3 regions of the Arthrobacter sp. FW306-1B-G06A genome follow, and region 3 is predicted to be linked to each of the others. Evidence: riboswitches for the same ligand, from Rfam matches in the RefSeq annotation. Region 3 holds a riboswitch; each other region holds the start of a gene.

Region 1 (3,269 bases), on a different contig from region 3:
GCCTTCGGCTGGTGGGGCAAGTCGCGCACCAAGAACAACAGCGATTTCCTCGTGGCAGGACGCCGCCTCGGTCCGATGCTCTACACCGGCACCATGGCCGCAGTCGTCCTCGGCGGCGCATCGACGGTTGGCGGCGTCGGCCTCGGCTACAAGTTCGGCGTCTCCGGCATGTGGCTGGTTGTCGCGATCGGTTCGGGCGTGCTCCTCCTGAGCCTGCTTTTCGCCGGCACCATCCAGCGGCTGAAGATCTACACGGTCTCCCAGATGCTGAGCCTGCGTTACGGACAGCGCGCCACACAGACTTCCGGCATCGTCATGCTCGCCTACACCCTGATGCTGTGCGCCACGTCCACGGGCGCCTACGCCACCATCTTCGTTGTCCTCTTCGGCTGGGAGCGCTGGCTCGCCATCGCCGTCGGCGGCGCAATCGTCCTGGTCTACTCAACGATCGGCGGCATGTGGTCCATCACCCTCGCCGACCAGGTGCAGTTCATCATCAAGACCGTGGGCATCTTCTTCCTCATGCTCCCGTTCGTCCTGAACGCCGCAGGCGGCTTCGATGGCATCCGTGCCCGCGTTGACGCCAGCTTCTTCCAGTTGGACGGCATCGGAGCACAAACCATCATCACGTACTTCGTGGTCTACACCCTGGGCCTGCTGATCGGCCAGGACATCTGGCAGCGCGTCTTCACCGCCAAGACTCCCAAGGTGGCCCGTTGGGGCGGTGCCACCGCGGGTATCTACTGCGTCCTGTACGGCGTCGCCGGCGCATTGATCGGCCTTGCCGCCCGCGTGGCACTGCCCAACATCGACGTGAAGGCCCTCGGCAAGGACGTCGTCTACGCCGAGGTTGCCACGCACATCCTGCCGATCGGCATCGGCGGCCTCGTGATGGCCGCAGCAGTCGCGGCCATGATGTCCACGGCTTCCGGAGCCCTCATCGCCGCGGCCACCGTTGCCCGCGCCGACGTGGTCCCGTTCGTGGCCAGCTGGTTCGGCAAGACCGTCAACACCGACGACACCGAGAACCCCGAGCACGACGTCAAGGCCAACCGCTACTGGGTCCTCGGACTGGGCATCGTGGCCGTGTTGATATCCATGGCGGCGCAAGACGTCGTGGTCGCCCTGACCATCGCCTACGACATCCTGGTGGGCGGCCTGCTGGTTGCCATCCTGGGCGGCCTGGTCTGGAAGCGGGGCACCGGTATTGCCGCGGCCTGGTCCATGGCCGTGGGGTCCGTACTGACCCTGGCCCTGCTGATCGCCTATGCCACGGGAATCATCCCCAGCGAAGACGGCGTCTACGCCAACGATCCCATCTATTGGGGCCTCGGAGCCTCGTTGCTGGTGTACGTCGTGGTCTCGCTGCTGACGCCTCCCACGGAGCCCCAGGTCCGCGAAGCATGGGACCGTCGCGTCGCCGGAGGAGTCACCGAGGAACTCCCGCTGGAGGCCCACCCGGTGGCCAGCCACTAAGTTTCACAGAGTCAAGTACGACGGCGGCGCCTCACCTTTTTCCGGGGTGCGGCGCCGCCGTCGCATGTACAGTAGGAAGAGCTTCAAGAGATGTGGCGCCAAGCTCCGACTTGCCACACGCCAACCCCATGTTCACGGGTGGTTCGGATGAAGAAGCGGCCCGGCTCGGACCAGAGACAACCGAACGGGCAAGAGCAACTCCACAGGAGAAGGCCATGCCTTTCGAAAACGGCGCCACCGCCATAGCCGACCGCACCACCCAGCCCAGCACCCTCTTGTCGCCCCGCCCCCGCCGGGTGGACGAATTCGTCCGGGTGATTCCCGGCGTCGACCTCTCCCAAGGCTCCGTCACGTTCGTCGTGGACGGAAACCTGGAACGCTATTGGCACCATGAGCCGCGGCTCATCACCCAAGCCCTTTCAAAAGCGGTCCAGCCCGCCCGCTGGTTCCCCGCCACACGGAAACTCACCCTGACGGTGGCGGCAACCGGGCACCGGGCAGGCGTGCAGAGGCACTTCATCCTGAGCGCGTTTTAGCTCCGGGGTTTAGCGAGCCCGGGGCTATTCGAACTCTTCGTCCTCGCGGTGTTCCTCTGCGTCGAGCGGAACCACCCGTTCGTCGTCGTCGAGGACCTCGGATTGTTCCTCCCAGTCCTCGTCCACCTCAAGGTCTTCGCTGTAGTCGTAGGCGGGATCGGCCTCGACCGTGGGACGGTCGGGGTGGCGGGCGTGGGTTTCGGTGCTGTCCATGGTGCAACCTCCGTTCGACGTGCCGCTGAGCCCATCGCACAGGCACATGAGGCAGCCGGTCACCACGCTACCCCGCCAATTCGTGGACCCTGTCCATCCATCCCAGCACTGCCCCCAGCCGCGGTCAAGGCCTCCCGGGAGCCTCCCGTTTTTGAGGCGCGCCTAAAACGTCCAGTGAGGATTGCCAGCCGAAAAACCGCGGAAATTGGCGATAGAGTGGAGCCGCAATGAGGCGATGAAGCCCGCCCCAGCAACCCAGGAGTCCCGGTGCACCCGCACGCAGATCCACAGAACCCGACAGATCCAGACAACGCGCATCCCGACAATCCCTCGGACCAAAGCAGTCCATTGCAAGATGAAGCGGCCCCCAAGACTCCCCCGTCGTCGTCGGACATCAAGCGCTGGCGTCAGTACTTGGCGGACGAGCGGGCCGAGGCCGCCGTGTACCGCCAACTGGCGCAGCGCCGCGACGGCGAGGAACGCGAAATCCTGTTGGCACTCGCAGAGGCCGAGGGCCGCCACGAGGCACACTGGCTCAAGCTCCTCGGGGAACATGCCGGCATGCCGAAGGCGGCCTCGATCCGAAGCCAAATGCTCGGCTTCCTCGCCCGGAACTTTGGATCAGTGTTCGTGCTGGCCCTCGCCCAAAGGGCTGAAGGCCGCTCGCCTTACGCCAAGGATCCAGCAGCGACCCGCGCCATGGCGGCTGACGAACAGATCCACGAGGAAGTAGTCCGCGGCCTGGCGACGCGCGGCCGCAACAGGTTGTCCGGCACTTTCCGCGCGGCCGTATTCGGCGCCAACGACGGCCTTGTCAGCAACCTCTCACTCGTAATGGGCATGGCGGCCACCGGCGTCCCCGCCACTGTGGTCCTGTTCAGCGGCATCGCAGGCCTGCTGGCAGGCGCGCTGTCCATGGGTGCCGGCGAATATGTCTCTGTCCGCTCGCAGCTCGAGCTCCTCAAGGCCACCCGCCCCACCCAGGCCACGCTGACCGCAGCCCCGGCCCTGGACATCGAGCACAACGAGCTGGTCCTCGTGTAT
Region 2 (3,269 bases), on a different contig from region 3:
GGACTACATGAAGCTCCGCCAGGAGATCATGAACGGCTGATTCAGCCGAAGAACGCCTCCCGCAGCTGGGGGCCGAGCTGGCCGATCTCGGTGAGGAAACCGTCGTGCCCGATGGGCGCCTCGATCACATGAACGGGGACTTCTCCGGGCAAGGCCTTGGCCAGCTCGTGCGATTGTTCCGGGAAATAGAGCCGGTCCGAGTCCACCGAGGCAACGAAGAACTTCGCCGTGGCCACGGACAACGCGTCCTCCAACGAGCCCCGGCCGCGAGTGATGTCGTGGCTCATGAGCGCCTCGGTGATGGCGATGTAGCTGTTGGCGTCGAAGCGCTGGACCAGCTTTCGTCCCTGGTGGTCGAGGTAGCTCTCCACCTGGTAGCGGCCCCGGTCCCCTAAGGCCGCAGCCTGCAGGGGCGCCTCGCCGCCTTGGGCGTTCCTGCCGAAGCGGAAGTCCAGTTCATCCGCCGAACGGTAGGTGATGTGGGCGATCCGCCGGGCGAGGGCCAGCCCCGCCTCGGGCGCGGCCTGGCCATAGTAGTCGCCGCCCTTGAAGTCGGCGTCCTGCCGGATGGCGAGCGTCTGGGCCTGCGCGAACGCAATCTGTTCGGCAGTGCTGTACGCCCCGATCGAAATCACGGCACATCGCTTGACGCGGTCCGGATAGCTGACGGCCCATTCCAGTGCGCGGGCACCGCCCATGGACCCGCCCACCACGGTGTGCCAGCTGTGGATCCCCAAGGCGTCGGCCAGCCGGGCTTCGGCTACAGTGCTGTCCCGCAAGGTCACAAGCGGGAAGCGGGAGCCCCACGGCTTGCCGTCAGGAGCGCTCGACGACGGCCCGGTGCTGCCGTAGCAGCCTCCCACGATGTTGACGGAGACCACGAAGTAGCGGTCCGTGTCGATGGTGGCGCCGGGACCAACGAGTTGCTCCCACCAGCCTTCTTCGTCGCTCTCGCCACGGGCCACATGGGTGCTGCCGGTCAGTGCATGCTCCACGAGGACGGCGTTGGAAGCGTCGGCGTTGAGCCGGCCCCAGGTCTCGTACGCAAGGACGACCTCAGGGAGGAAACCCCCGGCCTCCAGTTCGAGCCCTCCTACGGAAACATACTTGAGGGTTCCGTCCTGGGTACCTGAAAGGGGTATGGCTGTTGCAGCAATTGTCATTCGTCGACACCTCACATCGCGCTTGCCCGCCGCCAACACAGCGAAGGGCCAGGTCTTCACCCGGGGCACCCCGCCGCGAAAGGAGGGTTGCCGGCCAGCAAGCCGGGGCTGTCGCTGGCACTCATGACCTATGGGAAGAGTCTAGGAAAACCGGACCCCTTCTGACGAAGATTATGACAGCTTTGTGACACTTGGCCGCGTTTTGTTCACGAAGCCGGGGTTGTGGATGTCTGAAATTGAAGAGACGGGTGATGCCTGTGTGACTGGAGATAGAATTGGGCGCAGCAGTCTGCATCCTTCGGATGTCTCCGCCGCCACTGTGCGTCACAGGAAGATTGAAGCTCGTGAAAAAGCCATCCGGCGTCGTTCCAATAGCCCTGTTCTTGCTGGTATCAGGTTTCACCGTGGGAGTGCCGCTGCCGGCGCACGCCGACACGACTCCGGCAGCACGCGAAGACAGATACGTGGTCCACTACGCCGAAGGCACCGACGTTGACGGGAAGACCGCGGAGCTGCGCTCGCAGGGAGTCTCGGTGGACAAAACGTTCACGCATGCCGTGAAGGCCGCGGTCGTCACGGCGACGCCAGCGAAGGCCGCTGCGTTGGCGAAGTCGAGCCACGTGGCATCGGTCGAGCGGGACACACCGGTTCGGATTTCGGACACCCAAGCGCCGGCACCCTGGAACCTCGACCGGACCGATCAGCGCACCCTCCCTTTGTCCGGGAGCTACACCCCGCCTTCGAGCGGCGCCGGGGTTCAGGTCTACATTGTGGACAACGGGGTGCTTGGCACCCATGTGGACTTCGGCGGTCGGGTGACCGCGGGGTGGAGTGCCTTCTCGGGGCAGCCCGCCAATGCCCCCTGCACCGATCCGGCAATGCCCGACGCCGGCCACGGGACGCACGTAGCAGGCATCACGGCCGGCAGCACCTACGGCATGGCCAAGTCGGCAACCATCGTGCCGGTGCGGGTCCTTGGTTGCGACGGTACGGGATACTCCTCCGACGTCATAGCCGGCCTCGATTGGATGGTCCAGCAGCACCAGCCCGGCCAACCCGCCGTCGCCAACCTCAGCCTCTCCGGACCTGCGAACCAGAGCCTGGACGACGCTGTCCAGGGCGCGATCAATAACGGCATTACCGTCACCTTGGCGGCCGGCAATTCCAGCACGGACGCGTGCACGCTGTCCCCCAGCCGAGTGCCTGCCGCGATCACGGTGGCCGCGAGCGACAGCTTCGACCGGCAGGCATCGTTCTCCAACTACGGTCCCTGCGTCGACCTGTACGCACCAGGAGTCCAGATCACCTCGGATTGGCAGACGTCAAATACCGCAACGGCTGTCCTGAACGGAACCTCGATGGCCTCTCCGCATGCGGCAGGAGCGGCCGCGATGCTCCTCGCCATGCATCCCTCGTGGAGCCCCGCGCAGGTCTCGGCAACGTTGACCGTCGGCGCAACAGCCGGAATAGTCCAGTCGACCGGAAACTGCATGCCTAACCGGCTGCTGTACGTCAGCCCGTCGCTCTTTTCGCCGTCGCAAGACCCGTTGGGCGGATTTGCGGCTACAACCCCCTGCAGGCAGCTTGACACGCGGGACGGGACCGGTGGCGTCAACGGGCCGGTCGCCCCCGGACAGACGATCAGCGTCAAGGTTGCGGGACGCGGCGGCCTCCCGGCGACCGGAGTTTCCGCTGTCGCAATGAACATCACGGTGGCCAACCCGACGTCGAACGGCTTCATCACCGCGTACGCCGGCGGAACAAATCGTCCGGCGACCTCGAACCTGAATTTTGCCCCAGGGCAGATCGTCCCGAATTTCGCGATCACGCCGGTGGGGTCCGATGGCACGATTTCCTTCACGAACAGCTCCAACGGCACGGTCCAGCTCATCGCCGACATCACCGGTTACTCCCTCACGCCTGGCGCGTCGCCCGCTCCCGGGACGTTCTCCGCCCAGGCCCCGTTCCGGCAGCTGGATACCCGTGACGGCACCGGCGGCGTCGGCGGACCCGTTACCCCCGGACAGACCATCAACGTCAAAGTCACAGGCCGCGGCGGTATTCCCTCTTCCGGTGTTTCCGCCGTCGCGATGAACATCACGGTGG
Region 3 (3,269 bases):
GCCCGGAGCGTGCCCGGCCAGGACCTGCCAGAATTCGGTGACGGGAAAATCGGCGGACATTTGCTGGATCTCGCCTTCAATCCGCGTCTGGGGATCGTACTCCACAAAGACGTCACCGATGCCGAGGATGGCAGCGTCGAGTTCAGTCTTCCCTGGGCAGTCGCCTCCGATCGCGTTGATGTGGACTCCGGGCGAAACCTGGTCTGCCGTCAGGATGGTGGCGTTGGCCTTGTCCGCCGTGCACGTGGTGACGACGTCGGCTCCCTCCACTGCATGGGCCGCTGAGCCTGCGATGGTGATCTCGAAGCCGAGGGGAGCCATGTTCCGGACGAACTTCTCCATCGCTGCCGGGGCCGTGTCCCAGATCCTCACACTGTTTATACCCAGGGCCGCCCGGAAGGCCAGCGCCTGAAATTCGGATTGGGTTCCGGTTCCGATCATCGCCATGATCCGGGCATCGCGGCGCGCAAGTCTCTTTGCGACCATCCCGGACGTGGCCGCCGTCCGCAACGCTGTCAGAACTGTCATCTCCGCAAGGAACGTCGGGTAGCCGTTGTGGACGTCGGACAGGACACCGAAAGCTGTCACGGTCTGGAAGCCGCGCGCGGGATTCGAGGGGTGTCCGTTTACATACTTGAAGCCGTAGGTTTCCTGGTCGCTGGTGGGCATCAGCTCGATGACGCCAAATGGCGTGTGGCTTGCCACCCGCGGAGTCTTGTCAAAAGATTCCCACCGCCGGAAGTCGTCTTCCAGGTACTGCATCATCTCCGAGATGATGGTCTCCGGGCCCCGTCCGGCCGTCCAACGAACCATATTGCGGACATCGACAAAGCGCGTCATGTGCGCTCCTTTCCCTCATAAGCACTGTTGCTACGAGGCTACGGAGCGGCGATATGCATCCACAATTGCCAAAGTACGTACTTTTCATTGAAAACATGCACAAAATGATGACTGCTTATGCACACAATGATCAACGGCAGGCGTCCGTCATAAAAGCGACTATCGCAGGACGGAACTGAGCAGCAGGCTCGTCTCGCTATTGACGATCCCCTCGATCCCGCGGATCCTGCCCAACACCTGGTCAAAGTCGCTGAGGCTTTCCGTGCGCAACTCGGCCACGAGATCCCAACCGCCGTTCGTGGTGTGTAGCGCCCAAATCTCGGGAAGTCCGCGGAGTTGGCGAATGACCTTGTCCGCCGACCTTCCCTCCACGGCAATGAGCGCAATGGCCCGGATCGCAAGTGGATCCACCTCGTCGCGCACCCTCGCGGTGAAGCCAACGATGGTCCCCGAGGAGACAAGACGCTCAAGCCGGCTATTCACGGTGGCCCGAGCAACGCCCAGCTTGCGCGCAAGGCTCGCCACGGAGGCCCTGCCGTCCTCCCGGAGAGCGGAGAGGAGCTGGCGGTCAAGGTCGGTGAGTGCTGCCATAAAGATAAACGTATCGCCCATTCCCCAAGCGGGCCTGAGTCCGTAGGGTATCGACATGAGCATCTACATCAGCCCCGACTCTGCTGCATGGTCCCTGACGGCCATGGCGACTGGTGCGTCAGCGGGATCAATCGATGATGCAAATGGCATGTCCAACCTGGTGAAGGAAATCTACGAGACAGAAGGTTTCGAAGCCTTGTCGGGTGTGGTTTTTGCATTGGCTCATCACAACAGCCTCTCGCTGCATGCACTCGCCACGGCCACCGGGATATCCGTCCACGAACTGCTGGAAATCCGGAAGCATCAAGGTTCCACTTTTCATCACTCCCCTACGGCAGTAGCATCGCGGTTCGACGCCATTCCACCCCGGATCCAGGCCAGCCTGGAACCGCTGCCCAATGAAACCGAGTCCTAGGACGCTGGCACCCCAGCCCTCGCCAGCCTGGCTGCCGTCCGGTTACGGAACATGACGTCGGCCGGTGATGCAGGCCGCCGTCGTGGATGTTATTTTTCTTCTTGAGTAATGAGCACCAGCGCGAAGCCCTGACTTGCTGGTCGGCAACCCTCTCTCCGGCGGGGTGCCTCAGGTGACTACTCGGCGTATCGACACTTTCGAACTGCAAGCGTGACTGAGGAGCACCAATGCCTGAACCCACCGAAGAAAAACTCTCGTACCGTCTCATCACGGGCCCTGACACCAAGGAATTCTGCGAGCGGATCTCCACCGCCCTCGCGGAGGGATACGTGTTGCACGGCAGCCCGGCCGCGACCTTCAACGGCACGGACGTAATCGTGGCACAGGCCATCGTCCTGCCCGCGGCAATCGCGAGCGCAGATGCCGCCGTTGCCAATGCGGTGGACCAGCTGGATGAAGAGTTCGACGGCGAGGGCCACGCATGAGCTACGCAGGCGACCTCAGCCCGCACGACGCCTGGGCCAAGCTCGAGCAGGGCGCCATCCTGGTGGACGTCCGCACCGAAGGCGAGTGGGCACACATCGGCATCCCGGACACCAAAGCCACCGAGAACGATCCCCTGTTCATCCAGTGGAACCTGGCCGGAGGCATCCCCAACACCCGTTTCATCGAAGAGTTGACGCAGCAGGCCCCGGAGGCGGACGGCACCGAACTGGTTTTCCTCTGCCGCTCCGGACAGCGCTCCATCGCCGCCGCGATTGCCGCCACCCAGGCCGGCTACACCTCCTACAACGTCCTCGAGGGCTTTGAGGGCGAGCCGGACCGCTACGGCGAGCGAACCGTGAACGGCTGGAAAAACCGTGGACTTCCGACGAACCTGGGGAACATCTAAGTGACTTTCAATCCTGACGCCGCCAGCTGGAGCCCTGACACCCAGGCCGTCCGCGGCGGTCTTGACCGTACCAACTTCCAGGAAACGTCCGAGGCCGTCTTCCTGAACTCCGGCTTCGTCTACGAGTCCGCCGCAGCCGCCGAGCGAGCATTTACGGGCGAGGACGAACGCTTCGTCTACTCCCGTTACGGCAACCCCTCCGTAGCTACCTTCCAGGAGCGCCTCCGCCTGCTCGAAGGCACCGAAGCGTGCTTCGCGACGGCGTCGGGCATGTCCGCTGTCTTCACCGCCCTCGGTGCGTTGCTTGCTGCCGGTGACCGCGTAGTTGCCGCCCGCTCGCTCTTCGGCTCCTGTTTCGTCATCCTCAATGAGATCCTGCCGCGCTGGGGCGTCGAGACCGTATTCGTCGACGGGCCTGACTTGGACCAGTGGCGTGCTGCCCTGTCCGAGCCGACAACGGCAGTGTTCTTCGAGTCGCCGTCGAACCCCATGCAGGAAATCGTGGACATCGCCGCGGTGAGCGAGCTGGCC

What was found. A riboswitch is a leader RNA that binds a small molecule or an ion and turns the genes downstream of it on or off. The one in region 3 is predicted to bind S-adenosylmethionine.
Region 1: another riboswitch for S-adenosylmethionine. It lies ahead of AC3WJM_RS14065 (hypothetical protein); the one in region 3 lies ahead of AC3WJM_RS15020 (DUF1737 domain-containing protein).
Region 2: another riboswitch for S-adenosylmethionine. It lies ahead of metX (homoserine O-acetyltransferase MetX); the one in region 3 lies ahead of AC3WJM_RS15020 (DUF1737 domain-containing protein).

What each region holds. Positions count from the first base shown of each region.
Region 1 is NZ_JBYSXB010000025.1:38,027-41,295, forward strand. It holds gene AC3WJM_RS14060 (sodium:solute symporter family protein) at 1-1,476, shown strand, start outside; SAM riboswitch class IV at 1,558-1,677, shown strand; gene AC3WJM_RS14065 (hypothetical protein) at 1,692-2,012, shown strand; gene AC3WJM_RS14070 (hypothetical protein) at 2,037-2,225, opposite strand; gene AC3WJM_RS14075 (VIT1/CCC1 transporter family protein) at 2,574-3,269, shown strand, end outside.
Region 2 is NZ_JBYSXB010000013.1:17,433-20,701, forward strand. It holds gene AC3WJM_RS08910 (hypothetical protein) at 1-40, shown strand, start outside; gene metX (homoserine O-acetyltransferase MetX) at 42-1,163, opposite strand; SAM riboswitch class IV at 1,177-1,292, opposite strand; gene AC3WJM_RS08920 (S8 family peptidase) at 1,508-3,269, shown strand, end outside.
Region 3 is NZ_JBYSXB010000028.1:23,825-27,093, reverse strand. It holds gene ocd (ornithine cyclodeaminase) at 1-840, opposite strand, end outside; gene AC3WJM_RS15030 (Lrp/AsnC family transcriptional regulator) at 1,000-1,431, opposite strand; gene AC3WJM_RS15025 (hypothetical protein) at 1,487-1,846, shown strand; SAM riboswitch class IV at 1,951-2,063, shown strand; gene AC3WJM_RS15020 (DUF1737 domain-containing protein) at 2,074-2,331, shown strand; gene AC3WJM_RS15015 (rhodanese-like domain-containing protein) at 2,328-2,738, shown strand; gene AC3WJM_RS15010 (O-succinylhomoserine sulfhydrylase) at 2,739-3,269, shown strand, end outside.